DNA from 3 places in the Kitasatospora sp. NPDC051702 genome. Region 3 is predicted to be linked to each of the others. Evidence: riboswitches for the same ligand, from Rfam matches in the RefSeq annotation. Region 3 holds a riboswitch; each other region holds the start of a gene.
The links. Region 3 has a riboswitch for cobalamin ahead of AB0N04_RS27955 (prenyltransferase/squalene oxidase repeat-containing protein). Riboswitches for the same ligand answer to the same signal wherever they lie in the genome.
Positions count from the first base shown of each region.

Region 1 (10,429 bases), on a different contig from region 3:
GGAGGCGAAGCCGTGCACCAGCGCGGCCACCGAGCGGGACTGCGAGGAGCCGTCGACCACCAGCACCACCGGGGCCCGCAGGAGCTTGGCGACGTGGGCGGTGGAGGCCAGCTCGCCGCGCCCGGACGCCCCGTCGAACAGGCCCATGACCCCCTCGACCACCGCCACGTCCGCCCCGGCCGCGCCGTGCAGGAACAGCGGTGCGACCCGTTCCGGCCCGCAGAGGAAGGCGTCCAGGTTGCGGCCCGGGCGCCCGGCGGCGAGCGCGTGGTAGCCCGGGTCGATGTAGTCGGGGCCGACCTTGTGCGGGGACACCGCCAGCCCGCGCGCGGCGAGTGCCGCGATCAGGCCGGTGGCGACGGTGGTCTTGCCGGCGCCCGAGGAGGGCGCGGCGATGACGAGGCGGGGGATGTTCACGTTCTCGGGGCTACCACTCGATACCGCGCTGGCCCTTGCGGCCGGCGTCCATGGGGTGCTTCACCTTGGTCATCTCGGTGACCAGGTCGGCGGCGCCGGTCAGCGCCTCGGGTGCGTACCGGCCGGTGATGACGACGTGCTGGCTGCCGGGGCGGTCCTCGAGCACGGCCACCACCTCGGCCGGGTCGATCCACCCCCAGTGCATCGGGTAGGTGAACTCGTCCAGCACGTAGAAGCGGTAGGTCTCGGCGGCGAGGTCGCGCTTGACCTGCTCCCAGCCCTCCTTGGCCGCCTCCTCGCTGGTCATCTCCTGCTCGGCGGAGCGCTGGATCCAGGACCAGCCGGAGCCCATCTTGTGCCAGTCGACGGTGCCGCCCTCGCCGGAGGCGCCGAGGACGCGCAGTGCGTTCTCCTCGCCGACCTTCCACTTGGCGGACTTCACGAACTGGAACACCCCGACCGACCAGCCCTGGTTCCAGGCCCGCAGCGCCATGCCGAAGGCGGCCGTGGACTTGCCCTTCCCGGGGCCGGTGTGCACGGCGGTGATCGGCTGGGTACGGCGCTGACGGGTCGTCAGGCCGTCGTCGGGGACGCTTTCGGGGACACCCTTGGGCATGTCGGCTCAGGCCGCCTTTCGCATCGAGGTGGTGACGGGTCGGTTGGCGCGGACGAGCGAGGCGACGCCCTCGGCGCGCAGCTCGTCCAGGCTGACGGCGCTGCCGCCGAGCAGCCCGGCCAGGGTGCGGGCGAGGCCGAGGCGGACGGGGCCGGACTCGCAGTCCAGCACGACGCTGGCGGTGCGCTGGGCGGCGAGGAGCCCGGCGGCACGCCGGGAGTCGGCGAGCGCGTCGCGTCCGCCGGTGGCGCGGCCGTCGGTCACCAGGACCAGCAGCGGCCGGCGGTCGGGGTCGCGGAGCCGTTCCACCCGCAGCACCTCGTGCGCGCGCAGCAGCCCGGCGGCCAGCGGGGTCCGGCCGCCGGTGGGCAGCGACTCCAGCCGGGCCGCGCCGACCTCCACGGACGAGGTGGGCGGCAGGGCCAGCTCGGCGCCGGTGCCGCGGAAGGTGATCATGCCGATCTTGTCGCGGCGCTGGTAGGCGTCCATCAGCAGGGACAGCACGGCGCCCTTGACGGCGGTCATCCGCTGCCGGGCCGCCATCGAGCCGGAGGCGTCCACGACGAACAGCACCAGGTTGGACTCGCGGCCGCGGCGCACCTGCTCCCGGAAGTCGTCCTTGTGCAGCACCAGGGCGCGGCCGTCGCGCCCGCGGGCGACCTGGTGCGGCGCGGCGGCCTGCAGGGTGGCGGTGAGGTGCAGCCGGCTGAGGGTGCCCTGCGGCCGGCGGGCGCGCACGGTGTGGCCGGCGCTGGTCTCGGCGGGGGAGCGGCGGCCCTGGGCGCCGCGGCCGGTGCCCTGGACGGTGAACAGCCGGGTCCGGTACGGGTCGCCGGCCGCGACCGGCGCCGACTCCCGGGCGGGGGCGGGGTGCTGGGCCGGGACGGGCTGCGGCTCGGGTGCTCCGGCCTCCGCCGGGGCGTCCGCGGGGGCGGGCTCCGGGGCGGAGGTCTCCGGGGCCGCGTCGCCGGTCGGCTCGGGTGCGCCGCCGCCGTCGGGGCCGCCGTCGCCCGGGCCGCCGTCACCGCCGCCGTCCGGGCCGTCCCCGTCCGGGTCGCCGCCGTCGGGGCCGTCGCCCTCCGGCTCGGGTTCGGGCTCGGTCTCCGGCTGGGCGTGCTCCTCCAGCGTCCGTTCCAGCTGCTCCTCGTCCAGCCCCGGGGCGTCGAAGGGGTTGCGGCGGCGCCGGTGCGGCAGGGCCAGCCGGGCGGCCTTGCGGACGTCCTCCTCCAGCACCTCCGTGCGTCCGTCCCAGGCGGCGAGCGCGACGGCGGTGCGGGCCATCACGATGTCGGCGCGCAGCCCGTCCACCTCGAACGCGGCGCACACCGCGGTGATCTGCCGCAGTGCGGTGTCGGTCAGCTCGACCTCCGGGAGCAGCTCCCGGGCGGCGGTGATGCGCCCGGCGAGCGCCCGCTCGTCCTCGGCGAACCGCGCGGCGAAGCCGGCCGGGTCCGCGTCGTAGGCGAGCCGGCGGCGGACCACCTCGGCCCGCTCGGCGGGCTCCCGGGTGGCGGCGATCTCGACGGTGAGGCCGAAGCGGTCGAGCAGCTGCGGCCGCAGCTCGCCCTCCTCCGGGTTCATCGTGCCGACCAGCAGGAAGCGGGCCGCGTGCCGCACCGACACGCCCTCGCGCTCGACGTAGGAGCGGCCCATCGCGGCGGCGTCCAGCAGCAGGTCCACCACGTGGTCCTGCAGCAGGTTGACCTCGTCGATGTAGAGCACGCCGCGGTGCGCCTTGGCGAGCAGCCCCGGCTCGTACGCCTTGACGCCCTCGGCCAGCGCCCGCTCGAGGTCGAGCGAGCCGACGATCCGGTCCTCGGCCACGCCGACCGGCAACTCGACCAGCTGGGACGGGCGTTCGTGGCTGCCGGCGGCCGGGTGCGGGCCGTCCGGGCACTGCGGGTCCGGCCCGGCCGGGTCGCAGGCGAAGCGGCAGCCGTCGACGGCGGCGATGGACGGCAGCAGGCCGGCCAGGGCGCGCACCATCGTCGACTTCGCGGTGCCCTTCTCGCCGCGCACGAGCACGCCGCCCACGGCCGGGGAGACCGCGTTGAGCAGCAGCCCGAGCCGCAGGTCGGCCATGCCGACGATCGCGGTGAACGGATAGCGGACGTCACTCATGCATACTCCCCAGGTGCCCCGGGCGCCAGGAACGGCAGCGATCCGGCCGCCGGCACCCCGCCCTCGATCAGCTTCCAGAGCGCGTCGGTGTCCGCGTGCTCCTCGATCAGGTCGCCCAGCCGGTCCAGCCGGGCCTCGCGCGCCTCGGCGAAGGACGTGTCCGGCGCGGGCACGAACGCGCGGCCCGCCGATCCGGCGACCTCGCGCAGGAGTTCGCGGCGGAACCCGTCGTTCTCCAGCGCGCCGTGCCAGGTGGTGCCCCAGACCTGGCCGACCCGGCAGCCGTCCAGGAAGGGCTCGCCGCCCTCCACCTCGACCACCCCGTGGTGGATCTCGTAGCCCTCGACCCGGTGCCCGTACGCCTCGCCGACCGGCCGGCCGAGCACCTTCTCGGCGCCGAACCGCACGCGCGTCGGCAGCAGTCCGAGACCGGCGACCTCGCCGGCCCCGGACTCCACCTCGTCGACGATCGAGCCCGCCAGCATCTGGTAGCCGCCGCAGACCCCGAGCACCGGCAGCCCGGCCGCCGCGCGGGCCTTCAGCGCCGGTTCCAGGCCGCGCTCGCGCAGCCAGGCCAGGTCGGCGACGGTGGCCCGGGTGCCGGGCAGCACCACCAGGTCGGCGTCGGCCAGCTCCTCCGGCCGGGTCGCCCAGCGCACCAGCACGCCCGGCTCCTGCGCGAGCGCGTCCACGTCGGTGAAGTTGGAGAGCCGGGGGAAGCGCACCACGGCCACCCGCAGCACGTCCGCGCCGAGCGGGCCGCGGCCGTCCACCCGGTCCACCACGGTCGACAGGTCCAGCGAGTCCTCGGCGTCCAGCCACAGGCCCGGCAGCATCGGCAGGGTGCCCAGCACCGGGCGGCCGGTCAGCCCGTGGAGCATCTCCAGCCCGGGGGCGAGCAGCCGGGCGTCGCCGCGGAACTTGTTGACGAACCAGCCGGCCACGTGCCGCTGGTCCTCCGCGGACAGCAACGCCAGCGTCCCGTACATGGCCGCGAAGACGCCGCCGCGGTCGATGTCGCCGACCACCACCACGGGCAGTCCGGCCGCGGTGGCCAGGCCCATGTTGGCGATGTCCCGGTCGCGCAGGTTGATCTCGGCGGGCGAGCCGGCGCCCTCGCAGACCACCACGTCGTAGCGGCGGCGCAGGTCCGCCAGGCACTCCAGGGCCCGCTCCAGCAGGACGGGCTTGCGCTCGCGGTAGTCCAGCGCACCGACCTCGGCGACCGGCCGGCCGAGCAGCACGACCTGGCTGCGGCCGTCGGCGCCGGGCTTGAGCAGCACCGGGTTCATGGCCGCCTCCGGCTCCACCCGGGCGGCCTGCGCCTGCATCGCCTGGGCCCGGCCGATCTCGGCGCCGTCGGCGGTGACGAAGGAGTTCAGCGACATGTTCTGCGCCTTGAACGGCGCCACCGCGACCCCGCGGCGGGCCAGCCAGCGGCAGATGCCCGCCGTCACCACGCTCTTGCCCGCGTCCGAGGTCGTCCCTGCGACCAGCAGCGCGTTGCTCATGCCCGTCCCTTTCCGCTTCTGCTTCCGCGGCCGGCCAGCAGTCGCAGTGCGACGTGCCCCGCCACGGTCGTACCCAGGGCCAGCGCGCCCACCCTCCGGGAGAGCACGCAGGCCCGCTCGATGTCGTCCACCGTGACCGGCCGCAGTTCGGCGCCCAGGACGGGTCGGTGCTCGACCCGCTCGCCGTACTGCAGGGTGCCGCCCAGCCGGACGCCGACCGCGCCCGCGAAGGCGGACTCGGCCTGGCCGGCGTTCGGGCTCGGGTGCGCCGAGCCGTCCCGGCGCCAGACCCGCCAGGCGGTGCGCGGCTGCGGCGCGGCGGCGACGGTCAGCAGGGCGGTCAGCCGGGCGCCCGGCCAGCCCGCCACGTCGTCCAGCCGGGCCGAGGCCCAGCCGAACCGGGCGTGGCGCGGCGAGCGGTGGCCGACCATGGCGTCCAGGGTGTTCACCGCGCGGAACGCCAGCAGCCCCGGCGTGCCCGCCAGCGCGCCCCAGACGAGCGCGTTGACGACGGCGTCGGCGGTGTTCTCGGCCACCGACTCGACCACCGCGCGGGCGATCTGCTGCTCGTCCAGCGCGCTCGGGTCGCGGCCGCACAGGTGCGGCAGCCGGGCCCGGGCCGCCGTCAGGTCGCCCGCGGCCAGCGAGCGGCCGATGGTGCGGGCCTCCCGGGTCAGCGAGGTGCCGCCGAGCACCGTCCAGGTCGCGGCGGCGGCCAGGGCCGCGCGGCCGAGCGGGCGCCGGCCCGCGGTGCGGTCCAGGGCCACCGCGGCGGCGGCCACGGTGCCCGCGCACAGGGCCGTGTAGCCGGCGCCGGTCGCCCGGTCGTCCCGCCAGAGCCGGCGCTCGAGCCTGGCCGCGGCGGAGCCGAAGACGGCCACCGGGTGGCCGCGGCGGGGGTCGGCGTAGCGGGCGTCGGCGGCGTAGCCCGCGAGGGCGCCCAGCGCGAACGCCGCCGCGCGGGTCAGCGGGCGCACGTCGGGTGCGGCGGGTTCGCGGGGGCGGCGGCCGGGTGCGGCGGGACCGGGGGGTGCGGCGGAAGGCAGCGTCGGGTCCGGCGGGGCGGGGCAGCCTGCATCGCGTGCGTGTCCTCACTCAGGGTCCGCGCCCTGGCTCGACGTAGCGGGGGCGAGAGTCTCCTGGCTTCCGGGTCGGACGCACCCCCGGGCCTTCCAGCGGCTTCTGACGGCGCGCCGTGGCAACCTGCCGAGCGTGCTCCCCGGTGACAGTGGCGGGACCGCGCCGGACTCGCACCGGCTTCCTCTGCATGCCTCCGTTTGGCCCCCGGATCCCATCACGCGGCCGAACCGGGAGTCAACCGAGGTCACGGAGGGGTTGGTCACACGGGACCGGGGGCCGCGGGGCGGCCGCGGGCTCCCGGCCGGGCGGCGGCGACGGGCGGCGGGGCCCGCGTCGGCACCTCCGTCGGTACCTCCGATCCGCCCGCCCGCAGGGGCATGACACCCTGTGCGATCGTCCAGCGGTCCGTAGGGACCTCCAGGGCCGCTTCGTGTGTTCGGCGGCTGGGGCCCGCCGCCACCCGCACCTACCGTTCGTTCCCATGCGACGCAGACAGCCCCCCGCCCTGCCCCCGGTGCCGTTCTCGCCGGGCGCCGCCCGAGCCCACCGGGCCGGCCTCGGCCTGACCCCCGACCAGGTCGTCGGCGGGATGGCCGCGCACGGCGTCCGCCTGCTGCCCACCCACGTCCTCGCCTGGGAGAGCGGCGAGCTGCGGCCGACCGAGGAGGAGTTCATCGCGCTGGCCCGCGCGCTCTGGTGCCCCGCCGTCCAGTTGATGGGCACCCGCCCCACCCGGCTGCGGGACTTCCGGGTCGCCCGCGAACTCCACCAGGACGCCGCCGCCCGCCGGATCGGGGTCGCCCTGCGCCGCTACCAGGACGCCGAGCTGACCGGCCGGTGGGACGGCGACGAGGCCCAGACCCACGCGCTCGCCCAGGTGCTCGGCCTGCGGCTGCGCGAGCTCGTCGACGTCACCGGCCGCCGCGAGGAGCTCGACCGGTGCCTGCGCCAGTGCGTGGACGGCCGCTGGCAGGCCCACGTCCGGGCCGTCGCCCGGATCGTGCCGGTCCACGAGGACGACCTGGCGGCCGTGCTGACGGCCCTCCAGCAGGAGAACCAGGTCTCCTCCCACTGGGGCAGCGGCAGCTGGGGCTCCCCGGCCGCCGCGGTGCCGGACCCGGTCCGCGAGCAGCCGTTGGCGGAGCGCTTCTGGGAGCTGCTCGGGCGGCGCCGGACCGACATCCCGGTCTGACGCCGCGGCCCGCCCCCGCCCGCCCCCGCCTGCCCGCGCCGAACCGCCGCCCGTACCCCTCCAGCCCGCCCGTCTCCCGCCCGCCGCCCACACCCCCGCCGGCCGCCCCGTCGTGCCCCGGACGGCCCAGCCCGGTGGCCGCCCGCCCGCCCTCCCGGTGAACTGGTGCTCGAACACCGTCCGGTCCAAGACCGTCCGACCGTCAGAGCGGGGAGCGATATGCGTTGGGGAACCGCGGCCGTCGTGGCCGCCGCCGCCGTCGGTGCCGGGGCCGCCGTCCTGGTCATCGGCCGCCGGGCCTCCGAACGGACGGTCCGCCCGGCCGCCGCCGTCGAGGGCTCCGGCCCCGTCCTGGTGCAGAGCCTGGCGGCCGGCCGGATCACCTTCACCCGGCGCCCCGCGAGCCTGCGCCCGGGCCGCTGGGCGGTCGAGTGGGACGACCACGGCCACGCCGTCGTCGAGGACGTCCTGCACAGCGACGAGCAGGGCGTGACCCGCAAGCTCCTGCGCGCCGACCGCGGCACCCTCACACCCGGCACCGAGGTCCGCTTCACCCCGCGCGTCCACCTCGGCGACCCGACCGCGGCGCTCGGCCTCCCGTACCGCGAGACCGCCGCGGACGGCGAGCTCGGCGCGCTGCCGGTCTGGTTCCTCGGCGGCAAGCGCGGCACCTGGGTGATCCTGGTGCACGGCCCCGGCGGCGACCGGCAGCAGACCCTCCCGGTGCTCCCCGTCCTGGACCGGCTCTCGCTGCCCGCCCTGGCGGTCACCTACCGGGGTGACGAGGGCGCCCCGGCCTCGCCGGACGGGCTCAGCCACTTCGGCGAGACGGAGTGGCGCGACGTCGAGTCGGCGATGCGCCTGGCGCTGGACAACGGGGCCGGCCGGGTCATCCTGTACGGCTGGTCGGTGGGCGCCACCATGGTCCTGCAGGCGGCGGCCCGCTCCTCCTGGGCGCACGCGATCAGCGGGATCGTGCTCGACTCGCCCGTCCTGGACCTGCCCGCCACCGCCCGCCGCCGCGCCGCGCGGGCCGGGTACACCGGCCCCGCCGCCGAGCTCGGCGCGCTGGCCGCGGAGGGCCGCACGGGGGTCGACCTCGCCGACTTCACCCGGATCGCCGAGGGTGCCGACCTACGGGTGCCCACCCTCCTGATGCACAGCCCGGACGACCAGCTCGCCCCCTTCCGCAGCGCGGAGCGCCTCGCCGGGCTCCGCCAGGACGTGGTCAGCCTGCAAACCTTCCCGGGGGCCGACCACGCCGCGCTCTGGAACTCGGCCCCCACCCACTACACCGAACTCCTGCGCCGCTGGCTCACCCCCCTGCTCTGATCCGTCCGGGCGGCGACCGCCCCCCGCGGCCGCCCGCGGGAGGCGCGGCCGGTGCGGAAACGCCGGCGCGCAAAGGCGGCTGCGGAAAGGCGGGGTGGAGAGGCGGGGTGGACGCGGCCGGCGGCACCCCGGGGCCGGTGTCGTTCGAACGGCCGACTTCCGACGGCACCCGCTCCCCGCCGGCCCTCGTCGGCCGTGTGCGGAAAGTCGGCCGGGCCGACTTTCCACGCCATTCCCGGTGGTCGCGCCGGGCCGTTCCGGCGGCTCCGGAATTCCTCGCGGCGGCCGGTTCCGGACGGGTGCGGAATGCCGTTTCAGCCGGATTTCCGCACCGTCACCCGCATGATCGGCAAACGCCGTCAATCGTCCCCGAAGATCCTCGCCGCGGCCCGTGCCGGGGTGGCCGACGGGCACGGAAAGTGACCGGACGGACGGGGAGCGCGACCGGCGCCGAGGCCCTCCCGCCGGGCTGGCATGGCCCCGCCACACGTTTCCGGCCAGGCGGTTTGCCTCTGTTGCCCGATCTTGTGGAGGTGCTGTGGACGACAGCCCGTCCGTACGGCCAACCGGATGTGACAGAAGGCCGGTACAAGGGGAAGACTGCTCGACGTGACGTCTCGGAATCCGCGCGACCGTGATGCCCCGCTCCCGCCGACGATCGGTACCGGTGCGACGGTGACCCGTCTCCCCGGTACGGCCCACCGGCCCGCCGGTGGCAGGCCGGGCGGGGCCGGGGTACCCCGCCGACGAGGTCCGGCTCCTGCGCCCGGTCGCGGCCGGGTCCCGGTGCCCGAGGGCTTCCCGGCGCCGGCCGAGCTGGCGCCGCTGGCCCGCCGGATGCTGGTGGACGCCGTCCGGATCGCCCGCTGGGCGGGCGATCTGGAGGAGGTCGACAAGCGCGGCGAGCTGCTGCCGGACGACGCCCGCGCGGCCGGCCGGGCGCTGGCCATGACGGTCGGCGCCGCCACCAAGGCGTGGGGTCAGGCCCTGCTGGTCGGCCTGGTCGAGGCCCGCGACGGCGGTGCCGGGCCGGGCTGGCGCCTGCACGCCTGGGAGCACGACGACGAGGCGGTGGTGCGCGGCTGGTCCGCGCTGTTCGACGCCTGGACGCTGCTCGCCCCGGTGCCGCCGGCCGCCCTGCGCGGCGTGTTCGCGGTGCTGGCCGGCCAGGCCGTGGACCAGGCCCCGCAACTGCTCTCCTTCCTGCACCTGGTGGCCGCCCCGGTGGCGGACAGCGAGCTGCTGGAGCTGCTGCGCCGCGGCCTGGACGAGCGCCGGGTGGGCGGGACGGACGGTTCCGGCCTGTCGCCGGTGCCGCACGCGGCCTCCGCCGTGTCGGCCGTCCGCGGCACCTGCCGGGAGCCGCAGATCGACACCCCGCCGTCGCCCGCCGACGTCGCCGCCGTCCTGGACTGGATGCTGGACGGCCTGACGGCCGTCGGCGCGGTGGAGCGCCGGGACGACGCGGCCGAGCTGTCGCCGCTGGGCCACTGGGCGGTGCGGGCGAAGCTGGAGGAGATCTGCACCGTCGCGCAGACCGCGGCCGGGCACATCGAGCAGAGCGCCTTCGAGCTGCTGAACGCCTGCGCGGACTACTCGCCGGGCCCGGCCCGGGCGGAGTTCCGCGCCTGGGTGGCGGCCCGTCCGGCGGACCGCGCGGTGGCGGAGCTGCTGGACGCCGCGCAGGGGGACGACGCGCTGGTGCGCGGGCTGGCCTTCGAGGCGCTGCGGGTGGCCGGCGGCCCGGCCGAGCAGGCGGTGCGGGCGGCGGTCGACGAGCCGGTGCTGCGCCCCTACGCGCTGCTGTGGCTGGCCGAGCGGGCCGACGAGGGGGTGTCCCCGGCGGACGTGCTGGGGGCCGAGGACGCGGCCTGGCTGTGGGTGGACACCGCGGCGGCGGTGCTGGACCACGGCGAGACGGAGCTGCTGGTGGGCCACGTCGAGGGCGCCTCGGCGGGTGATCCGGTGCGGCTGTTCGCCCGGGCCCGGCAGTCGGGGCACCCGCGGGCGGCCTCGGTGCTGACGGCGGTCTCGGGCGTGCACCCGGATCCGGGCGTGGCGCGGGCGGCCCGTCGTTCGGCCTTCAGCGTCCACACCGGCGGCGCGTAGCCCGGCGTCCGCACCGGGCCACGCGTGGCGCGGCGCCCGGACGGAGCACAA
Region 1 covers NZ_JBFAZB010000026.1:34,367-44,795, forward strand. The annotation lists gene AB0N04_RS21840 (cobyrinate a,c-diamide synthase) at 1-417, opposite strand, end outside; gene cobO (cob(I)yrinic acid a,c-diamide adenosyltransferase) at 428-1,033, opposite strand; gene AB0N04_RS21850 (putative cobaltochelatase) at 1,040-3,154, opposite strand; gene AB0N04_RS21855 (cobyric acid synthase) at 3,151-4,665, opposite strand; gene AB0N04_RS21860 (cobalamin biosynthesis protein) at 4,662-5,642, opposite strand; cobalamin riboswitch at 5,798-5,930, opposite strand; gene AB0N04_RS21865 (transcriptional regulator) at 6,227-6,937, shown strand; gene AB0N04_RS21870 (prolyl oligopeptidase family serine peptidase) at 7,157-8,269, shown strand; gene AB0N04_RS21875 (hypothetical protein) at 9,056-10,378, shown strand.
Region 1: another riboswitch for cobalamin. It lies ahead of AB0N04_RS21860 (cobalamin biosynthesis protein); the one in region 3 lies ahead of AB0N04_RS27955 (prenyltransferase/squalene oxidase repeat-containing protein).

Region 2 (10,429 bases), on a different contig from region 3:
GACCGCCACCACTTCACCCTGATGTGCGAGAACTTCGCCCAGCTCGGGCAGTTCGTCCACATCGACAACGCCGTCTTCCGCGCCGTCAAGGCGGCGACGCCCGGCAGCTACACCTTCATCCTCCCGGCCACCAGGGAGGTGCCCCGCCGGCTGATGCACCCCAAGAAGAAGACCGTCGGGGTCAGGATCCCCGACCACGCCGTCACCCGCGCCCTGCTCGCCGAACTCGGCGAACCGCTCCTGTCCAGCACGCTCCTGCTGCCCGGCGACGCCGAACCCATGACCCAGGGCTGGGAGATCAAGGAGCGCCTCGACCACGTGCTCGACGCCGTCGTCGACTCCGGGGACTGCGGCACCGAGCCCACCACCGTGGTCGACTTCTCGGACGGGACGCCGCAGATCGTCCGTCAGGGCGCCGGGAACCCGTCGCGGTTCGAGTAGCACCCGCTCGACGCCCCCCGGGCGCGGACCCGACGGCCCGTTCAGTGCTTCCGCGTCAGACGGCCCAGGACGCTCGGGCCGCGGGTCGTCTCCCAACGCGACCGCGCCTGGCGGATCACCGTGTCCCACTCCTGGCGGACCTCGTTGTCCGGGGGGCGCTCGCCGCGGCCGATCCGGTCGAGCTCCTCCTGCACCTCCCGTCCGAGCGCCGCCGAGGACACGGCCACGAACATCGCCCCGAACAGGGCGGAGAGCATCGCGAACACCGCCCCGATCGCCCCGTAACGGTTCGTGGTGGAGTTGAAGAGGTACGGCAGGTAGACGCTCATGGCCACCGAGTAGCCGGCCAGCAGGGCCGCCCCGATGAAGCCGAACGGCATCAGGTCGCCCCTGCTGATCCGGGCGGCGGACAGCAGCCGGCCGCTCCAGACGAGGAAGACCGCCGTCACCGGGGCCACCAGGAGGGACGCGCCCAGCTCCAGCGTCCCGCGGCCGAGCACGGCGTGGACCCAGCCGCTCAGCGCGGCGTACCCGGCCAGCAGGGCGATCCACTTCAGACCGTTCACCGTGTTGCGCACGCTCAGGGGATGCAGCTCCCAGCCCTGCTCGAAGAGCCGCTGGGCGGCCCGCGCGAAGCTCAGCGCCGAGACGAGCAGGAAGGCGAGGCCGAAGAGCCCCACGCTGCTCCAGCCGCCCGACGAGGAGAGGATGTGGCGGACGGCTTCGGCGCCGTCCTGGGTGAGGGCGTAGCGGTCGATGACGCGTTCGGCGACGTCCTTGCCACCCAGCCGGACCACGAGGGAGCTGCAGACGATGGCCAGCGGCACCAGCGCGGTCAGCGCGGCCGAGGCCAGGGCCATCGAGCGGTCGAAGCCCACGAGCCGCTGGAACCGGCCGAACACGCGCAGCGCGAACGCCGGGCGGAGCCAGAAGGTCGCCGTCCGCAGCACGGTCTCGCGGGTGATCCGTGTCGTGTGACCCTCCGGAGTGGCGGCGACGAGGTGTCGTCGGGGGGAGCGGGTGTGGTCGGCGGGTGCTCCCGCGGGCCCTCCGGTCCGCGCGGCGGCACCCCGCCGGGGCCATCCTGCCGCCCCGGATCCCGATCGACCCCGGCAACCCGCCGCACGGGCGCCGCCCTCGGTCGCCGTCACCCGTCCGTCCCGACCGCGCCGGAGGCCCCGCACCGGGGCGGGCAACGGGCCCGCCCCGGTGCGGGGCCGTGGCTCAGCCGGCGAGTTCGGCCCGGAGGCGGCGGGCCGCGCCGACCAGGCTGTCCAGCGAGGCGCGGGTCTCCGGCCAGCCCCGGGTCTTCAGGCCGCAGTCGGGGTTGACCCAGAGGCGCTCGGCCGGGATCGCCGCCAGCCCGGCGCGCAGCAGTTCCACGGCCTCCTCGGTGCCGGGCACCCGCGGGGAGTGGATGTCCCAGACGCCCGGGCCGACCTCGCGGGGGTAGCCGGCGGCGGCGAGCTCACCGGCGACCTGCATGTGGGAGCGGGTGGCCTCCAGGGAGATGACGTCCGCGTCGAGGTCGTCGATGGCCGTCATGATGGCGCCGAACTCGGCGTAGCACATGTGGGTGTGGACCTGGGTGTCGGCGCGCACCCCGGAGGTGGCGAGGCGGAACGCCTCGGTGGCCCAGGCCAGGTACGCCGGGCGGTCGGCGGCCCGCAGCGGGAGGGTCTCGCGCAGGGCGGGCTCGTCGACCTGGACGACGGCGGCGCCGGCGGCCTCCAGGTCGACGACCTCGTCGCGCAGGGCGAGGGCGACCTGCCGGGCGGTGTCGGCGAGCGGCTGGTCGTCGCGGACGAAGGACCAGGCGAGCATGGTGACCGGCCCGGTGAGCATGCCCTTGACCGGGCGGTCGGTGAGGCCCTGGGCGTAGCGGAACCAGTCGACGGTCATCGGGTGCGGCCGGGAGATGTCCCCGGCGAGCACCGGCGGGCGCACGTAGCGGGTGCCGTAGGACTGCACCCAGCCGTGCCGGGTGGCGAGGTAGCCGGTGAGCTGTTCGGCGAAGTACTGGACCATGTCGTTGCGTTCGGGCTCGCCGTGGACGAGGACGTCGAGGCCGGCCTTCTCCTGGAAGGCGATGACCTCGCGGACTTCGGCCTCGATGCGCCCGCGGTAGCCGTCGGCGTCGATCCGCCCGGCGGCGAGGTCCGCGCGGGCAGTGCGCAGCTCGGTGGTCTGCGGGAACGAGCCGATCGTCGTGGTGGGCAGCAACGGCAGTCCGAGGCGGGCGCGTTGGGCCTCGGCGCGCTGCGGGTAGGCCTGCGGGCGGCGGGCGTCGGCCGCGCTGACGGCGGCGGCCCGGGCGCGGACGGCCGGGTCCCGGGTGATCGGGGAGCCGGCGCGCGAGGCGAGGTCGGCGCGGTTGGCGGCGAGGTCGGCGGCGATCGCGCCGGTGCCCTCGCGCAGGCCGCGGGCGAGCAGGGCGGTCTCGGCCGTCTTCTGCCTGGCGAAGGCGAGCCAGCGGGCGATCTGCGGGTCCAGGTCCCGTTCGGCGGTGGCGTCGAGGGGGACGTGCAGCAGCGAGCAGGAGGTGGCGACGTCGACGCTGCCGGCGAGGCCGAGCAGGGTGGCCAGGGTGGCGAGCGACTTCTCCAGGTCGTTGATCCAGATGTTGCGCCCGTCGACCACGCCGGCGACGAGCCGCTTGCCGGGCAGCCCGCCGACGGCGGCGAGGTCGTCCAGGTTGGCGGCGGCGGGGCCGGTGAAGTCCAGGGCGAGGCCTTCGACCGGGGCTGCGGCGAGCACCGGCAGGGCCGCGCCGAGGCGGTCGAAGTAGCTCGCGACGAGCAGCCTGGGCCGGCTGGTGAGGGCGCCCAGCTCGCGGTAGGCGCGGGCGGCGGCGTTCAGCTCGGCCGGGGTGCGGTCCTGGACGAGCGCGGGTTCGTCCAGCTGCACCCACTGCGCACCGGCCGCCTGCAGTTCGGCGAGCAGTCGCGCGTAGACGGGCAGCAGCCGGTCGAGCAGGGTGATCGGCTGGAAGTCCTCGGCGACGCCGGGGGCAGGCTTGGCGAGCAGCAGGTAGGTGACGGGGCCGACCAGCACCGGGCGGGCGTCGTGACCGAGGCCGAGGGCCTCGCGCAGCTGCGCGACCTGGTGGTCCGGGTCGGCGGTGAAGACGGTGTCGGGGCCGAGTTCGGGCACCAGGTAGTGGTAGTTGGTGTCGAACCACTTGGTCATCTCCAGCGGAGCGACCTCCTGGGTGCCGCGCGCCATGGCGAAGTACCCGTCGAGCGGGTCGGCGTCGACCGCGGCGCGGTGGCGGGCGGGGACGGCGCCGACGGCGACGGTGGTGTCCAGCACGTGGTCGTAGAGCGAGAAGTCGCCCGTGGGGACTTCGTGGACGCCGGCCTCGGCGAGCTGCCGCCAGTTCTCCCGGCGCAGGTCGGCGGCGGTGGCGAGCAGGGCGTCTGCGGTGACGGCGCCCTTCCAGTACCCCTCGACCGCCTTCTTGAGCTCCCGGTCGCGGCCCTGGCGGGGGTAGCCGTGGGTGGTGGCGCGGGTTGCCGCGGCTGCGGACTTCGTCGTCAAGGGACTCTCCTTCGCGAGTCTGCTTCCTCTGGTCCCCGGGGACGGGACGAGGGTGCGAAGGGGTGCCCGACCGGGCGCGGCCGCGGGCGCAGGGATGCGCCGGACCCGCCTGGTGTGCACGCCGACCCGCCCACGAGGTCACCGGGATGTCCGCGCGCGATCGGTCGCGTGCGGGCAGTGGCAGGTCTTCGGACTCGCGGGCGCGGCCGCCCTGGTCAGGGCGGTCACCTACTGGCCGTCGCTTCCCAGGCCCGTCCGGGCCCAGTGCGTATGACGGCGGTCGTTCCCACTCACCGCTGCGGGGCAGTCCCGGAATGGCCACGTGAATGGCGTCACCGGGTTCCCTCTTGCGACGCGCCTGCCTGGCGGACAGGGCGAACCAGCTGCCCGGCCAGCCTAGTGCGAACCCGCGGCCGGGGGCGCGGAAATCCCACCACGTGTCCACGGGGTGAGACGTGGCCGGTCCCCCGGCGGCACCGGCCGTCGCGGCGGCCGTGGAATCCGCCCACCGCGACGGGCCCGACCGCACTCCGACGCGGCGCTCGACCCGCCGTTCGACCGCGGGTCCCCGCAGCTCCGGCGTGCGCTCGTACGCCGACGGCCCAGCCGTGAGGGGATCCCGGCGGGCCGAGCCCGGTCCGCGGACGCGCCGGAGGGCACGGCCCCGGCGTCCGGTCACCGTCACCCGAACGGCGGCTGCCCGTATCCGAGCGCCGGGCCGTCGCGTTGGTACGGCACCAGCTGGTGGGCCGACATCCGACCGCTCTGGTACCACCCGACGACGACAGCGGCAGAAGAGGGCGACATGCTCCAGATCTCAGTCGAGGACTCCGAGATCGGCCCGGGCGAGGCCCACCGGTGGCACCTGGTCCCGTTGACCGGCGGCGACCCCGCCCCGCGCCGGATGACCGGTTACAACCAGGCGAAACATTTCACCGTGGCCCAGCACGCCCAGAGCGTCGACGAGCCGATCCGCTCCTACGTCGCGGCCAGCTTCGAACTGGCCGGTCCGGTCGACCTGGACGCGCTGGCGGTCGCGCTGCTCCACCTGGTGCGGCGTCACGAGGTGCTCCGGGCGGTCTACCAGCCGCTGGGCGGGGACCTCGGCTGCGAGGTCCTGTCGCCCGGGGAGGTGGCCCTCAAGCACGTCTACGCCGGCCCGTTGGAGACGCCCGCGGAGGTCGAGCGCCACCTCCACGACGCGTTCAAGGAGGTGGACACCCTCTCCTGGCCGCTGATCACCATGGGCGCGGTGGTGCGGCCGGAGTCGACCACCGTCTGGTTCTCCTGCGACCACCTGGTCACCGACGGCCTCTCCAGCGCGATCGCCGTCAACGACATCACCACGGCCTACCGGAGCCTCACCGCGGCCGGAACCGCTGCCGGAGCCGAGGCCGACCCGGTCCGCCCGGCACGCCCGGCCCGCACCGAGGATGCGGCCCAACAGCCGGGCAGCTACCTGGAGTTCAGCCGCGGCCAGCGCCGGGCCAACCGCGCCATGCGCGCCGACGACGCGCGGCTGGACTACTGGCGGGCGTTCCGCGACCGCAACGGCGGCCTCTTCCCCCGCTTCCCGCTCGACCTCGGCGTCCGGCCCGGCCGGCTGTACGCGCCGACCGCCGGCACCGAGCGCCTGCTCAGCGCCCGCCAGGCCGAGGCCTTCGGCACCGCCTGCCGGGCCCGCGGCGGGCGGCTGTCGATGGGGCTGCTCGCCGGGCTGGCGATCGCCCTGCGGCAGGAGGGCGGGCCCGAGGTCTACCGCGGCCTGGTGCCGGTCAACGAACGCGGCCGGGGCGTCTACGCGGAGTCGATGGGGTGGTTCATCAACACCCTGCCGATCGAGTTCCCGGTCAGGCCGCGGGCGGGCTTCGGCGAGGTGCTGACCGCCGCCCAGGACGCCTACGGGCAGCTGCAGGCCCACGCCGGGGTGCACTTCGTGAAGGCCTGGCGGCTGCTCGCCCCCGCCGAGTACGCGCGGCTGCACTACTGGCCGCACGCGGTGAACTTCTACTCCTACATCGACTTCCGCCGGCTGCCCGGTGCCGACCGGCACGCCGCCCAGCGGGCCCGCCTGCACGTCTGGGTCTCGGGCTGCAACGGACTGCTGCAGTGGCTGCACCGCACCGACGACGGTCTGTTCGTCAACACCATCCACGTCGACACCCCGCAGGCCCGGGCCACCAACCGGGCCCTGCTGGACGGCTTCACCCGCGTGCTCACCGACGCCTCCTGACGCACCGGCGCGCCCGTCCGAGCCCCGATCCCGCCCCTCCGCCCCTCCGCCCCCGGCCCGCCACCGACGGGCCGGTCCGCCATCCGGCCGCAGCGATTGCCCCGCCCTCCGCACCGAGTGAGCATCGTCACATCAGGTGACGTGGCGTCACCCTGTGCAGCGAGAGGAATCGACGAATGAGGGCATGGCTTCGAGCCGGCGCGGTGGCCGCTCTGCTCACCCTGGTGTCCGCGGGGCAACCGGCCGCGGCCGCGGGCGGCGCGTGGGGGCACGGCGACGACCACGGCGGCGACACCGCCCGGTGTGCGCCGGGTGTCCCGCTCGGTCCGGACGGCCCGGACTTCTACGAGCCGCCGTCCCCGCTGCCGGACGGCCCGCACGGCACCCTGATCTGGGCCCGGCAGGTCCCCGCCCCGGAGCACGCGCACGCCTGCCGGATCCTGTACCGCTCCACCCTCCACGACGGGGCCGCCGTGGCGGTGTCCGGCCTGGTGGTCTGGCCCGACGGCCCCTCCTCCCCCCGCGGCGGGCGCAACGTGGTGGCCTGGGCGCACGGCACCGTCGGCGGCCCCCGCCAGTGCGCGCCCTCGGCCGCACCGGACCCGGCCGTCAACCTGATCGACTACTTCAGCTACCAGAGCCCGTACTCGATCGACGTCGGCATCCCGGCGCTGACCGACTTCCTGGCCGCCGGCGACGTCGTGGTCGCCACCGACTACCAGGGGCTGGGCACCCCCGGCGTGCACCAGTACGTGGTGGGCGCGACCGAGACCCGCAACGTGCTGGACTCCGTCCTCGCCGTCCACCGGCTCCGGGAGGCGCACGCGGGCAGCCAGACGGCCGTCCTCGGCTGGTCGCAGGGCGGCGGCGCCGGGCTGTTCGTCGGCCAGGACGCCTCCGGGTACGCCCGGGGGGTCGACCTCGTCGGGATCGCCGCGCTGGCCCCCGCCGCCGACATCGGGCCGGAGCTCGAAGGACAGGTGCTGCCCGGCCCCCGCAGCGACTCCTCCGAGTCCCACAACGCGGCCCTGCGGATCAACCTCTACCGCGGCTTCCTCGCCGCCTACCCGGAGCTGCAGGCCTCCGGGGTCCTCAAGCCGGCCGGGATCGAGGCCCTCCAGGGCGACGCCACCGCCTGCATCGAGCACTTCGCCGACGTCATCCAGAACAACGTGGGCGACACGCACCAGCTGGACACGCTGTTCCAGCCGATCAGGGACGTCCCCCGGTCCTGGCGCGACCGCTTCCACGAGAACACGCCCGGCTACACCACCGGCCTCGCACCGATCCTGGTGATGCAGGGCACCGACGACACCGTGATCAACCCGCACTCCACCGAGCAGTACGTCAGGCGCGCCTGCGGCTTCTCCCAGCCGGTCGAGTACACGACCTACCAGGGCGCCACCCACAACACCGTGCCCTTCGTCGCCCAGCAGGAGTACCTGAGCTGGATCGCCGACCGGTTCGCCCACCGGCCGGCCCCCGGCAACTGCTGACCCGCCCCTCCCCCTGCCCCCCTGACCGAGGTGCCCCGGCCCGTCGCGCCGGGGCACCCGGCCGTTCGCGGCGCCGCCCGGATCCGGAGGCCGTCCGCCCGACGCCCGCCCGACGAGGCCCCGCGCACGCCTGCCCACGGGCCGTCCGCCGGGCCCCGGGGCCATACAACGGCCGGTCCGGTCAACGTTTACATTTCCGGAAACGGTCTGCATAGTGACGCGTCGACACAGTGACGGATCGACAGATCCGCAGGTCGAGCGGGGAGGACCCTTTCTTGTCCCAGATCAACGAGGCCGGCGCGCGCGAGGTGGAACGCGAGCGGGCCGAGGTCGCCGTCATAGCCGGGCTGTTCGACGAACGGCTCGCCGGCACCCGGGAGGAGCTGGCGCGCGTGCTCGCCTCGACGTCCGACGGCGCGGGCGAGGTGTACGAGCGGGAGGTGGCGGCCGGGCGCCTGGCGACGGAGGTCCGCCGGCTGGAGGGGGCCGAGGGCGGGCTGGTCTTCGGCCGGATCGACCTGGCGGACGGCACCGTCCTGCGGATCGGACGGCTGGGTCTGCACCGGGACACCGACGAGCTGCCGGTGCTGGTGGACTGGCGCGCCGAGGCCGCGCGGCCCTTCTACGAGGCGACGCCCGTCCACCCCATGCGCCTGCGCCGGCGCCGCCACCTGCGGACGGCGGACCGCACCGTGGTCGGGGTGAGCGACGAACTGCTCGACGGCTCCGAGCCTACCGCCCACGACGTGGTCGGCGACGGCCCGCTGACGGCCGCGCTCCAGGAGCGGCGGACGGGCCGGATGGGGACGGCGGTCGCCACCCTGCAGGCCGAACAGGACACCATCGTCCGCTCGCCGCACCGCGGGGTCACGGTCGTGCAGGGCGGCCCGGGCACCGGGAAGACGGTGGTGGCGCTGCACCGCGCCGCGTACGTGCTGTACGCCTTCCCGAAGGCGGCCGAGCGCGGCGTGCTGGTGCTCGGGCCGAACGCGCGGTTCCTGGACTACATCGGCCAGGTGCTGCCCTCGCTCGGCGAGAACGACGTCGTCCTGGCGACCTGCGAGGAGCTGGCCGGCGTCGTACCCGGCGCGGCGGACGCCTTCGAGGCGGCGCGGCTGAAGGGCGGCGCCGAACTCGCCGACGCGCTGGCCGCCCTGGTCCGCGCCCGGCAGGCCCCGGCCGACGGCTTCGAGGTCCGGGTCGGGCAGGAGTGGATCCGGCTGCCGGACGGCGACGTCGCCCAGGCCCGGCGGGCGGCGCGGGCGGGCGGCCGCGCGCACAACCCGGCGCGCCGGCTGTTCAAGGAGCTGGTGGTCGACGCCCTGGTGCGGGAGCTCGCCCGCAGCAGCGCCGACGCCCTGGAGCAGATCGACGCCGAGGTCGCGCAGCTGACCGGCCTCGACCTCGACCGGGTCGCGGCGGCGGACCTGCGCCGCCTCGGCGTCGACGCCGCGCCCGCCACCGGCGCCGACGAGTTCGACGCCGACGCCGTGCGTGCCGAGCTGCTGGAGGACGCCGCGCTCGACCGCGCCGTCGAGGAGCTCTGGCCGCGGCTGACGCCCACCGGGGTGGTCGACGCCCTGCTGGCGGGCGACGACGGGGCGGCCGGGCACCTGCCCGGGTTCACCGACGACCAGTGGGCCCTGCTGCGACGGGCGCCCGACGCCCCCTGGACGGACGCCGACGTGCCGCTCCTCGACGAGGCCGCGAGCCTGGTCGACGGGCCGCCCGCGCGGGTCTTCGGCCACGTCGTCGTCGACGAGGCGCAGGAACTCACCGCCATGCAGTGGCGGATGGTGGTGCGCCGCTGCCCGGGCAGGTCGATGACCCTGGTCGGGGACTTCGCCCAGGCCGGGCCGGCCACGACGGCCCGGGACTGGCACCAGGCGCTCGGCCCGCACCTCGGCCCGCGCTTCGACCTGCGCACCCTGACCGTCAGCTACCGCACCACCCAGGAGATCCTCGCCGGCACGGAGGAGCTGCTCGCCCGGATCGCCCCGGACCAGCCGGCGATCCGCTCCATCCGGCACGGTGAGACGCCCCGCGCCCTCGCCACCGCCCCGGGGTCGCTCGTCGCCGAGCTCCTGCGGGAGCTGCGGGCGCAGCACGCCGCGCACCCCGGCGAGCTGGTCGGCGTGGTCTGCGCCGACGGCCGGGCGGAGCAGCTCGCGGCCGCGGGCGTCGAGCGGCACGCCGTCCTGGTCCCGGCCTCGCAGGCGCGCGGCCTGGAGTTCGACGCCGCCGTCGTCGTCGACCCGGACGGCATCACCGCCGCCCGCCCGGGCGGGGAGCGCGACCTCTACGTCGCACTCACCCGGGCCACCAAGCGGCTGTGCACGGTCACCGTGCCGTCGGCCTGAGCGCCGCGGCCTGGGCCCCGCCGACCGCGCCACGCCGACCGCGGGTCGCCGACGGCGCGCTGCGGGGCCCGCTTCTGCTGCTGCGTGGGTGACGTCGCCGACGGTATGCGGGCCACTCCGTGACCGGCATCGGTCATCGCGACGTAATGTCACCTGGCCCCTGGGCCAGGGGCCAGGGGCCGGGCATCAGGCGTCCGCCGGAACCTGCCGGACGTCGCGGACGAAGACGAGGGCGTCGGTGTCCGCGAGGTGGGTCGGGTCGAACGGCGCGTAGCCGAACCAGGGGGACGTCCGGGGTGCCGGACCCGGATCGCCGAGGGCGGTGGCCAGGCGGGCGGCGCCGACGACGCAGCGGTCTC
Region 2 covers NZ_JBFAZB010000025.1:64,497-74,925, forward strand. The annotation lists gene AB0N04_RS21395 (L-threonylcarbamoyladenylate synthase) at 1-441, shown strand, start outside; gene AB0N04_RS21400 (hypothetical protein) at 483-1,391, opposite strand; gene metE (5-methyltetrahydropteroyltriglutamate--homocysteine S-methyltransferase) at 1,666-3,981, opposite strand; cobalamin riboswitch at 4,160-4,363, opposite strand; gene AB0N04_RS21410 (condensation domain-containing protein) at 4,787-6,214, shown strand; gene AB0N04_RS21415 (lipase family protein) at 6,391-7,710, shown strand; gene AB0N04_RS21420 (ATP-dependent DNA helicase) at 7,986-10,070, shown strand; gene AB0N04_RS21425 (erythromycin esterase family protein) at 10,257-10,429, opposite strand, start outside.
Region 2: another riboswitch for cobalamin. It lies ahead of metE (5-methyltetrahydropteroyltriglutamate--homocysteine S-methyltransferase); the one in region 3 lies ahead of AB0N04_RS27955 (prenyltransferase/squalene oxidase repeat-containing protein).

Region 3 (10,429 bases):
ACCACACCCCTGGAGCGCTGGTGACCCACCGCATCGGATTCGTCGGACTGGGCAACATGGGCGGCCCGATGGCCGCCAACCTCGTCGCCGCCGGACACCGGGTGACCGGCTACGACCTCTCGGCGGAGGCCCGGGAACGGGCTGCGGCCCGGGGAGTGAAGATCGCGGTTTCCGCCGCCGAAGCGGTCGGCGAGGCCGAGGTGGTGCTCACCATGCTGCCGACCGGACGCCATGTCCTCGATTCCTACGGCGAGTTGACGGAGGCGGCAGCGGGAGCGCTGTTCGTCGACTGCTCCACCATCGCGGTCGGGGACGCCCGGGTCGCCGCCGACCTCGCCCGGGTCGCGGGGCACCGGGCCGTCGACGCGCCGGTCTCCGGCGGCGTGCCCGGCGCCGAGGCCGCGAGCCTGACCTTCATGGTCGGCGCGGACGGGCCCGACTTCGCCGAGGCCGAGCCGGTGCTCGCCGCCATGGGCCGCCGGGTCGTGCACTGCGGGACGTCCGGGGCGGGGCAGGCCGCGAAGATCTGCAACAACATGATCCTCGGCATCTCGATGATCGCGGTCAGCGAGGCCTTCGTGCTCGGGGAGAGCCTCGGGCTCAGCCACCAGGCCCTGTTCGACGTGGCCTCCGCCGCCTCCGGGCAGTGCTGGGCACTGACCAGCAACTGCCCCGTCCCCGGGCCCGTCCCGGCCAGCCCGGCCAACCGCGGGTACGCCGGAGGCTTCGCCGCCGCCCTGATGGCCAAGGACCTCGGACTCGCGGCCGCGGCGGCGACATCCTCCGACGTCCCCGCCGAACTGGGCGGCAGGGCAGCCGAGTTGTACGCGGCGTTCGCCGAGGAGGTGGGCGCCGGGCTGGACTTCTCGGCCATCATCACGACCCTCAGGAAGGACGACGCATGACGTTCGAGACGATCCTGGTCGAGCGCAGGGGCCGGGTGGGCGTGATCACGCTCGACCGCCCCAAGGCGCTGAACGCCCTCAACACCACGCTGATGAACGAAGTCGTGGCGGCCGCGGAGGAGTTCGACCGCGACCGGGAGGTCGGCGCGCTGGTGGTCACCGGCTCGGAGAAGGCCTTCGCGGCCGGCGCCGACATCAAGGAGATGCAGTCCCTGGACTTCGTGGACGCCTACCTCGGCGACTGGTTCGCCGCGTGGGACCGCTTCGGAGCCCTGCGCAAGCCCGTCGTCGCGGCCGTCGCCGGGTACGCGCTGGGCGGCGGCTGCGAGCTGGCGATGCTCTGCGACGTCCTGCTGGCGGCCGACACCGCGAAGTTCGGGCAGCCGGAGATCAAGCTCGGGGTGATCCCGGGCATAGGCGGCTCGCAGCGGCTCACCCGGGCCGTCGGCAAGGCCAAGGCGATGGAGCTGTGCCTGACCGGCCGGATGATGGGCGCCGAGGAGGCCGAGCGGGCCGGCCTGGTCTCCCGGATCGTCCCCGCGGACCAGCTGCTGACCGAGGCGCTGGCCACCGCCGAGGCCGTCGCGGCGATGTCCGCCCCGGCGGTGGCGATGCTCAAGGAGAGCGTCAACCGCGCCTTCGAGACCACCCTGGCCGAGGGCGTGCGCTTCGAACGGCGGCTGTTCCACGCGACGTTCGCGACGGCCGACCAGAAGGAGGGCATGGCCGCCTTCGCCGAGAAGCGCCTGCCGGAGTTCCGCCACCGCTGACCCGTACGGTTCCGGCACCTTGCGCGCGGCCCGCGGTGCCGTGTTCCGGTGCCGGAACCGTGACGTGGCGCACCGTCCCTTGACCGGATCTTCGCGTCTTCGCCATGATGGGCCGTCATGTTGTGACTCCGCCGACGGGGGAAGTCCGGTTCGAATCCGGCGCTGACCCGCAACGGTAGGCCGCCGACGTCCCGTCGGCGGCGAGCCCGAGTACCCGGCGGCGGAGGTGTGTCACCCCCTCCTCCCGTCGTGGTCTGCGGGCCGGAGCTCCGAGGGCTGCCCGGCGTGCCGCCGGCGCCCTCCGGGCCCCTGCGTCCAGGCCCGGAAAGGCAGCCATGCCCGCCCTCCGCCGCACTCTCGGTCTGCTCGCGATACCCGCCCTCGCCCTCGCCACCGCGCTCCCGGCGGCCACCGCCGCCCAGGCCGCGCCCGCCGCCGCACCCGCCGCGACCGCGGCCCCGACGATCCGCCCCGACGCCGCCGCGGGCGGCTGGCTGGCCCGCCAGCTCGTCGACGGCGACCACTTCGAGTCCGTGTTCAACGGCACCGCCTACCCCGACCAGGGCCTGACCGTCGACGCCGTGCTGGCCTTCGCCGCCTCCCACGGCTCCGACGAGGCCGCCGCCCGGGCCACCGCCTGGCTGGCCAAGCCCGAGATCCTCGGCGGCTACCTCGGCGACGGCACCACCGAGGCCTACGCCGGTGCCACCGCCAAGCTGCTGCTCGCCGCCGAGGTCCGCGGCGCGAACCCGACCGCCTTCGGAGGCGTCGACCTGCCGGCCCGGCTGCGCTCCCTGCAGACCGCCGAGGGCCGCTTCTCCGACCGCTCCCAGTGGGGCGACTACAGCAACGCCTTCGGCCAGTCGCTCGCCCTGATCGCCCTGCACCGCACCCCCGGCGGCGCCCCCGCCGCGGCCGTCGACTTCCTGGCGAACAGCCAGTGCGCGGACGGCGGTTACCCGGTCTCCTTCGGCCAGACCACCTGCACCAGCGACCCGGACGCCACCGCGCTGGCCGCCCAGGCCCTCGCCGCCACCGGCCGCACCGCCAAGGCGAACGCCGGCCTCGGCTGGCTCACCGCCCACCAGAACGCCGACGGCGGCTTCGCGGCCGCCGGGGCGACCGCCTCCAACGCCAACACCACGGGCCTGGCCACCCAGGCGCTGCTGGCCGGCGGACGCCTCGGCGCCGGCCTCAAGGGCTGGAGCCGGCTGGTGAAGTTCCAGCAGGGCTGCTCCGCCGACCCGGCGGTCCGCGGCGCCGTCGCCTACGACGCGACCGGATTCGACCCGGCCAACGGCGCCCGGGCCACCGCGCAGGCCGCGCTCGGCCTCGCCGGCACCCCGCTGGCCACCCTCTCCGCCGCCGGCGCGCGTCCGGCCGCCCCGACCCTGGCCTGCCCGGCGCCCGCCGCCCGCTGAGCCACCGAACTCCTGAGCCACCGAACCCCTGAGCCCACGAGGAGAGTTCCGATGACCGACACCCTCACCCCGGCCAGACCGGCCCGCCGCGCGCTCGGCTCGATCGCCGCGGCCGCGGCCCTCACCGCCGGCCTGCTCGGCGCCTCCGCCGTCCAGGCCCCCGCGGCCCACGCGGCCGCCTGCAGCGGCACCACCGGCGTCACCGTCGTGGTCGACTTCACCGCCGTCGGCGGCGGCGTCGAGACCGGCTGCGCACCCGGCGATCCGGCCACCGGGCTCGCCGCGCTGACCGGCGCCGGATTCACGTACGCCTTCCACCCGCGGTTCCCCGGCTTCGTCTGCAAGATCAACGCGCTGCCGGCCACCTGCACCAACCCGACCGGCAGCGCCTACTGGTCCTACTGGCACGCCCAGCACGGCGGGCCCTGGTCGTACAGCAGCCTGGGCGCGGGCAGCTACAATCCGGCCCCCGGCGACGTCGAGGGCTGGTCCTTCGGCGCCGGCGCCCAGCCGGGCATCACGGCGCCCTGACGTCCGGAGGCACCTGCCGGCACCCCGGAGCCCCGCGGGGAGGGGTGCCGGCAGCTCCGGCACGCCCTGCGGTGCGGCAGGAGGCGCCCGGCCGTCCTGATCCGCGCGGCCCGTCCCGTCAGGGTGAGCGGACCATCTGACGGGCCGTTGACTCCCACTCCGCTGACGTGGTCTGATGAACCGGTTTTTCACCTCGGTCCTCAGGGGAAGCCGGTCCAACTCCGGCGCTGACCCGCAACCGTAGATCCGCCCAGGGCGGATGAGCCGGAATGCCTGAACCGGGGTCTGTTCAGAGAGCACTCGCGTCGTCGCGGACTACGACGCAGTTCCGACGGCTGCGCGCTCCACCGGCAGCCGTCGGCTGCGCCGTTGCTCCCCGCGTCGACCGACCAGGGAGACGCCGGTGAGGGTCAGCAGCAGTCGTACGCGCCACAGGAGCCGGGGCACCACGTCCCTGCTGGCCGCCGCAGCACTCGCGGTCACCGCCTGCGGCACGGCGCTTGTCGGCCGGCCCGCCGTCTCGCTCGCCGGGGCGGCCGTCCCCGCCGCGGGCCGGACGCCGGACGTCGCCAGGGGCGCCGCCTACCTCGCCGACCCGTCCCGCCTGATCGACGGTCACTACTACGAGGGCTTCCCGGCCTTCGCCGACTTCGGACTCACCATCGACGGCGCCTACGCGCTCGCCGCCACCGGCACCGACGACGCCGCGCTGCGCCGGATCGTCGACTTCCTGGACCAGCGGGGCAAGGACGCCAGCGAGCGCACCGTCGACGACTGGACCGCGATCGGCACCGAGTACGCCGGCGGCGGGTCGATCGGCAAGGAGGCGCTGCTCGCCGAGGTCGTCGGCCGTGACCCGCGGAACTTCGGCGGCCACGACCTGATCGCCGCCCTCGCCGCGATGGTGTGCACCAAGGCCGACGCCAACACCGGCTGCGACGCCGCCGGGAACTACGGCTACGCCACCTCCGTCTTCTCCCAGGCGCTCGCCGTCATGGCCCAGCTCCGCGCCGGGGACGCCGCCAACGCCGCCCCCGCGGTCGCCTACCTGAAGGGCCTCCAGCACCCGGACGGCTCCTGGCCGAGCCTGATCCCCGCCACCGGCGACTCCGACGTCGACAGCACGGCGATCGCCGCCATGGCCCTCGCGCTCGTCCCCGGCGACGACGCCGCAGCGCAGGCGGTCGACAAGGGCCTCGGGTGGCTCGCCGCGCGGCAGTTGCCCGACGGCGGCTTCCCCGGCGCGGCCGGTGACTCGACCAACTCGGCCGCGCTGGCCGTGCAGGGCATGACGCTGCGCAAGGCCGACTACGGTGCGCAGATCGCCAGGGCGCTCGACTTCCTCGCCGGTCAGCAGAACGGCGACGGCGGGTTCAACGTCGCCTCCGCCGGGCAGCAGGGTTCGGACGTCCGTGCCTCGACCCAGGTGGTCGGCGGCGCCACCGGGATCTCCTTCGGCACGCTGAGCCGCCCCCTCGGGGGCACACCGACGCCGACGCCGACGGGGACGCCGACCGGAACTCCCACGGGGACGCCGACGGGGACGCCGACGGGCACGCCGACGGGCACGCCCACCGGAACCCCGACCGGTACGCCGACGGGCACGCCCACCGGAACCCCCACCGGAACCCCGACGGGCACGCCCACCGGAACCCCGACGGGAACGCCCACGGGCACGCCGACCACCCCGGCCGGCACCCCGACGGGCTCGCCGACCACGACCGCACCGGCCCCGGTCACCGACACCCCCGCGGCCGGCGGCGGCCCGACCGTCCGTCCGGCCGGAGGCGTCGACGCCCCGGCGGGTGCCGGTGTCGCCCCGTCCGGGGGCGTGCCGGTGTCGACCGGCTCCGGCAGCCTGGCCGGCACCGGTAGCCAGGCGCTGACGCTGACGGCAGGGGCCGGTGCGCTGACCGCGCTCGGCGCCGCCGCCGTCCTCGTCGCCCGCCGCCGCCGGACCGCGGCCCCTGGACGTCACCGATGACCGGGGGACCGGGCGCCCGCCTCGGCCGGCTGTTCGCGGCGACGGCGCTGACCGCGGCCCTCGCCCTCGGCGGCGTCGCCGTGGACACCGCCCCGGCCGCCGCGGCGCCGTTGCCGATGGACCAGTGCACCACCACCTCCGGCGTCGTGCTCGCCGTGGACTTCAGCAGGTGGGGCGGCCCGCTGTTGCGCTCCTGCGGGAGCACCCCCACCACCGGGTACGCCCTGCTCAACCAGGGCGGCTGGAAGACCGCCGGCACCGGGCACGACGGCCCGGCGTTCATCTGCCGGATCGGCTACAGCGGCTACCAGGGCGGCAAGCAGTTCCCGACCCCGGACCAGGAGAAGTGTGTCCTCACGCCGCCGGCCACCGCCTACTGGTCGTACTGGCACGCCGATCCGGGCCAGAACGAGTGGTCCTACAGCCAGCTCGGCGCGATGAGCTACCACCCGAAGCCGGGCAGCGTCGACCTGTGGATCTTCGGTGGCACCGACATCGAGGGCACCGAGGGGCGTCCGAGCTTCTCGCCGGACACCGTCCGGGCGCACAGCGCCGACCCGGGTGGGCAGCCGGCCGACCCGGGCCAGGGCTCCGCGGGTGCTTCCGGCGGCGCCGCGGGCGGGTCGAGCGGTGGTTCCGGTGCCGCGGGCGGCTCGGGTGCCTCGGGCGCTTCGGGCGGCTCCGGCGGCGGGTCGACGGGTGCCGGCGGTGCGACCGGCGGTGGCGGCGCCGCTGCGGCTTCGGGAAGCACCGGGGCCACCGGCAGCACCGGGGCCACCGGCGGTACCGGCGGGACCGGCGGCACCGGCCGTGCCCCGGCCCCCGCCCGGCCCCCGGCGGGCGGGGCCCGTCCGCCCGCGCCCGCCACACCCCCGACGGGTGGCACGGCCGGTACCCCGCAGGACGGCATCACCCCGCCGGGCGCCCCCGAGCCGGTGCCGGTGCCCGCCACGCCGGTGCCGGTCGAGCCGTCCACCCCGGCACCGACGGACACCCCGACCGACCGGTCGGCCCCGCCGGCCGTGGAGCCCGCGGTGGCCGCACCGACGGCCACCCCCGCCGTGCCCGGCGGCGTGGTGAACGCCGACCCGGTGGCCGACGCCCCGCACGACTCCGGCTCGATGCTCCCCGCCGTGGTCGGATCCGTCCTCGTCGTGGCCCTGGGCGTGGCGACGGTGGTCACCGCACGGCGCCGCCGCCGACGGGCCGAGTGATCGCGTGACCGTGCTCGACGAACGCGTCGCGGCCCCGCCCGCCGTCCGCGGGCCGGGCCCGGGCGGCCGGCGCGCCCCGCGGAACCTGCACCCGCTGGCGTGGTGGGCGTGGGCGCTGGCCCTGGCGACGGCGGCCAGCCGCACCACCAACCCGCTGCTGCTCCTGCTCGTCCTCGCCGTGCTCGGCTACGTGGTGACCGCCCGCCGCACCGAGGCCCCGTGGGCCCGCGGGTTCACCTACTACCTGTGGGTGGCCCTGACGGTGGTGGCGATCCGGGTGGTCTTCCGGTGCGTCTTCGCCACCGGCATCACCCCGCACGACCACCTGCTCTTCTCGCTGCCGCACATCCCCACGCCCGCCTGGTACGCGGGCATCGAGATCGGCGGCCCGGTCTCGCTGGAGGCGACGCTCTCGGCGGCCTTCGACGGGCTGCGGCTGGCCTGCCTGATCTGCTGCATCGGCGCGGCGAACACCCTCGCCAACCCCAAGCGGGCCCTGCGGGTGCTGCCGGGCGCCCTCTACGAGCTGGGCGTCGCCGTGACGGTCTCGCTGAGCGTCGCGCCGCAGCTGGTGCAGAGCGTCCAACGCGTCGCCCGGGCGCGGCGCCTGCGCGCCGGACGGACCAAGGGCGTCCGCGCGTTGCGCAGCATCGTCGTGCCGGTCCTGGAGGACGCGCTGGAACGCTCGCTCAGTCTGGCCGCGGCCATGGACTCGCGCGGCTACGGGCGCTCCGGCACGGCCTCGCGCCGCTCCCGCCGGCTCACCGGCGCCCTGATGCTGCTCGGCATGTGCGGCCTGTGCGCCGGGGTGTACGGGCTCCTGGACGGCACGGCTCCCGCCGCGCTCGGGCTGCCGGCCTTCCTCGCGGGTGCCGTTCTCTGCGTGGCCGGCCTGCTGCTCGGCGGCCGGCGGGTGCGGCGCACCACGTACCGGCCGGATCGGTGGCGGGCCGCCGAATGGGGCGTCGCCGGCTGCGGGGTGACGGCCGCCGTCCTGCTGTTCGCCACGGTGGGCTACGACGCCACCGACCTCAACCCCTCCCTCTACCCGCTGACCTGGCCGACGCTGCCGCTCGTCCCGGTGCTCGCCCTGCTGCTGGCGGGCGCCGCCGGGATCGTCTCGCCGCCGCCCGGCCGGACGCCCGAGCCGGCCGGCGACCGGCGCGGGGCCGGCACCACCCGCGGCACCGGTACCGACCGCACGACCCCCGAGGTGAGCACGTGATCCGATTCGACCAGGTCGGCGTGGTGTACGACGGCGGGAGCGAGCCCGTCCTGCGCGACGTCGACCTGCACGTCCCGGAGGGCGAGCTCTGCCTGGTGGTCGGGCGCACCGGCGCCGGCAAGTCCACCCTGCTCGGCGCCGTCAACGGTCTCGTGCCGCACTTCACCGGCGGCACCCTGCGCGGCCGGGTCACGGTGGACGGCCGGGACACCGCGCACCACCCGCCGCGCGAACTCGCCGACGTGGTCGGTGTGGTCGGGCAGGATCCGCTGGCCGGCTTCACCACCGACACGGTGGAGGAGGAACTCGCCTACGTCATGGAGCAGTTGGCGATTCCGCCGGAGGTCATGCGCAAACGCGTCGAGGAGACCCTCGACCTGCTCGGTCTGGCCGACCTGCGCCACCGCGCCCTGTACGAGCTGTCCGGCGGGCAGCAGCAGCGCGTCGCCATCGGCTCCGTGCTCACCGCGCACCCGCGCGTCCTGGTGCTGGACGAACCGACCTCCGCGCTGGACCCGACCGCCGCCGAGGAGGTGCTCGCCGCGATCACCCGGCTGGTGCACGACCTCGGCGTCACCGTCCTGCTCGCCGAGCACCGCCTGGAACGGGTCGTCCAGTACGCCGACCGGGTCGCCTACCTGCCCGGCGACGGCACCGTCGTGCACGGCCCGCCCGCCGAGGTGTTCCGGGCGACGGCGATCGCGCCGCCCGTCGTCGACCTCGGCCGACTGGCCGGCTGGCGGCCGCTGCCGCTGTCGGTGCGGGACGCCCGCCGAGCCGCCGCGCCGCTGCGCGAGCGGCTCACCGATCGACCGGTTCCCCCGCCGCGCCGGGCAGCGGTGGCGGGGGAGCCGGTTCTGGAAGCCCGCGGGGTCGTCGTCCGGTACGGTCCGGTGGCCGCCGTGCGGGAGGTCGACCTGACGCTGCGCGCGGGCGAGGTGACGGCGCTGATGGGCCGCAACGGCTCCGGCAAGTCCTCCCTCCTGTGGGCCCTGCAGGGCTCCGGCCCCCGCCAGGGCGGCAGCGTCCGGGTCGCCGGAGCCGGGGGCGGGAAGGCCGAGGACCCCAAGCGCCTGTCCGCGGCCCGGGCCCGGCAGTTGGTCGGACTCGTCCCGCAGACCCCCACCGACCTGCTCTACCTGGAGACGGTCGCCCAGGAGCTCGCCCAGAGCGACCTCGAGGCCGATGGCGCGGGCGGGCCGACCGCGCGGCGGATCCTCGACCGCCTGGCCCCGGGGATCCCGGACGAGACCCACCCCAGGGACCTGTCGGAGGGGCAGAAGCTGGCGCTCGTCCTGGCGATCCAACTGGCCGCCGCACCGCGGGTGGTGCTGCTGGACGAACCCACCCGGGGGCTGGACTACCAGGCGAAGGAGGCGCTCACCGGCATCGTGGACGCCCTCGCCGCCGAGGGGCGGACCGTCGTCGTCTCCACCCACGACGTCGAGTTCGTCGCCCGCGCCGCCGACCGCGTCGTGGTGATGGCGGAGGGCGAGGTCGTCGCCGACGGACCGACCGCCGAGGTCATCGTCGCCTCTCCCACCTTCGCCCCCCAGACCGCCAAGATCCTGGCGCCCCTGGTCTATCTGACGACACGTCAGGTCGCCGAGGCGCTCGCACCCGCGGAGTCCGCCCGATGACCGCCCTGCGGATCCCCGGCCGGGCCCGGATCGTCATCGCCCTGGCCGCCTTCATCGGCCTGGTCGCCTTCACCTGGCCGTTCGTCGTCGCCCCCGGAACGTTCGGCTCCACCTACGCGCCGCCGCTCATCTTCGGCGCCCTGCTCGTGCTGGTGCTCGCCGTCGTCATCGCCGAGATCTCGGCCGGCGGCATCGACGCCAAGGCGCTCGCCATGCTCGGCGTGCTGTCCGCCGTCAACGCCGGGCTGCGCCCGCTCGGCGCCGGGACGGCCGGCGTGGAGACGGTGTTCTTCGTGCTCGTCCTGGCCGGCCGGGTCTTCGGCCCCGGCTTCGGCTTCACCCTCGGCTGCACCTCGCTGTTCGCCTCCGCCCTGCTCACCGGCGGGGTCGGCCCCTGGATGCCGTACCAGATGTTCGGCTGCGCCTTCGTCGGCATGCTCGCCGGACTGCTGCCGAGGGCCCGGCGGCGCTGGGAGGTCCCGGTGCTGGCCGCGTACGGGGCCTTCTCCGGCTACCTGTTCGGGTTCCTGCTCAACCTCTCCTTCTGGCCGTTCTCCACCGACCCGAACAGCTCCATCGCCTACCTGCCGGGCCTGCCCTTCACCGAGCAGTGGCACCGCTACCTGCTGTTCGACCTGGCCACCTCGCTCGGCTGGGACACCGGCCGCGCCGTGACCACCTTCACCGCCGTCCTCGTCGTCGGCCCGGCCGTCCTGACCGTCTTCCGCCGCGCCGCCCG
Region 3 covers NZ_JBFAZB010000040.1:10,612-21,040, forward strand. The annotation lists partial or broken gene AB0N04_RS27930 (enoyl-CoA hydratase/isomerase family protein) at 1-24, shown strand, start outside; gene mmsB (3-hydroxyisobutyrate dehydrogenase) at 21-905, shown strand; gene AB0N04_RS27940 (enoyl-CoA hydratase) at 902-1,675, shown strand; cobalamin riboswitch at 1,772-1,912, shown strand; gene AB0N04_RS27945 (peptidase) at 2,011-3,096, shown strand; gene AB0N04_RS27950 (flagellar hook-length control protein FliK) at 3,148-3,627, shown strand; cobalamin riboswitch at 3,794-3,923, shown strand; gene AB0N04_RS27955 (prenyltransferase/squalene oxidase repeat-containing protein) at 4,031-5,611, shown strand; partial or broken gene AB0N04_RS27960 (hypothetical protein) at 5,728-6,162, shown strand; gene AB0N04_RS27965 (CbiQ family ECF transporter T component) at 6,830-8,050, shown strand; gene AB0N04_RS27970 (ATP-binding cassette domain-containing protein) at 8,047-9,690, shown strand; gene AB0N04_RS27975 (ECF transporter S component) at 9,687-10,429, shown strand, end outside.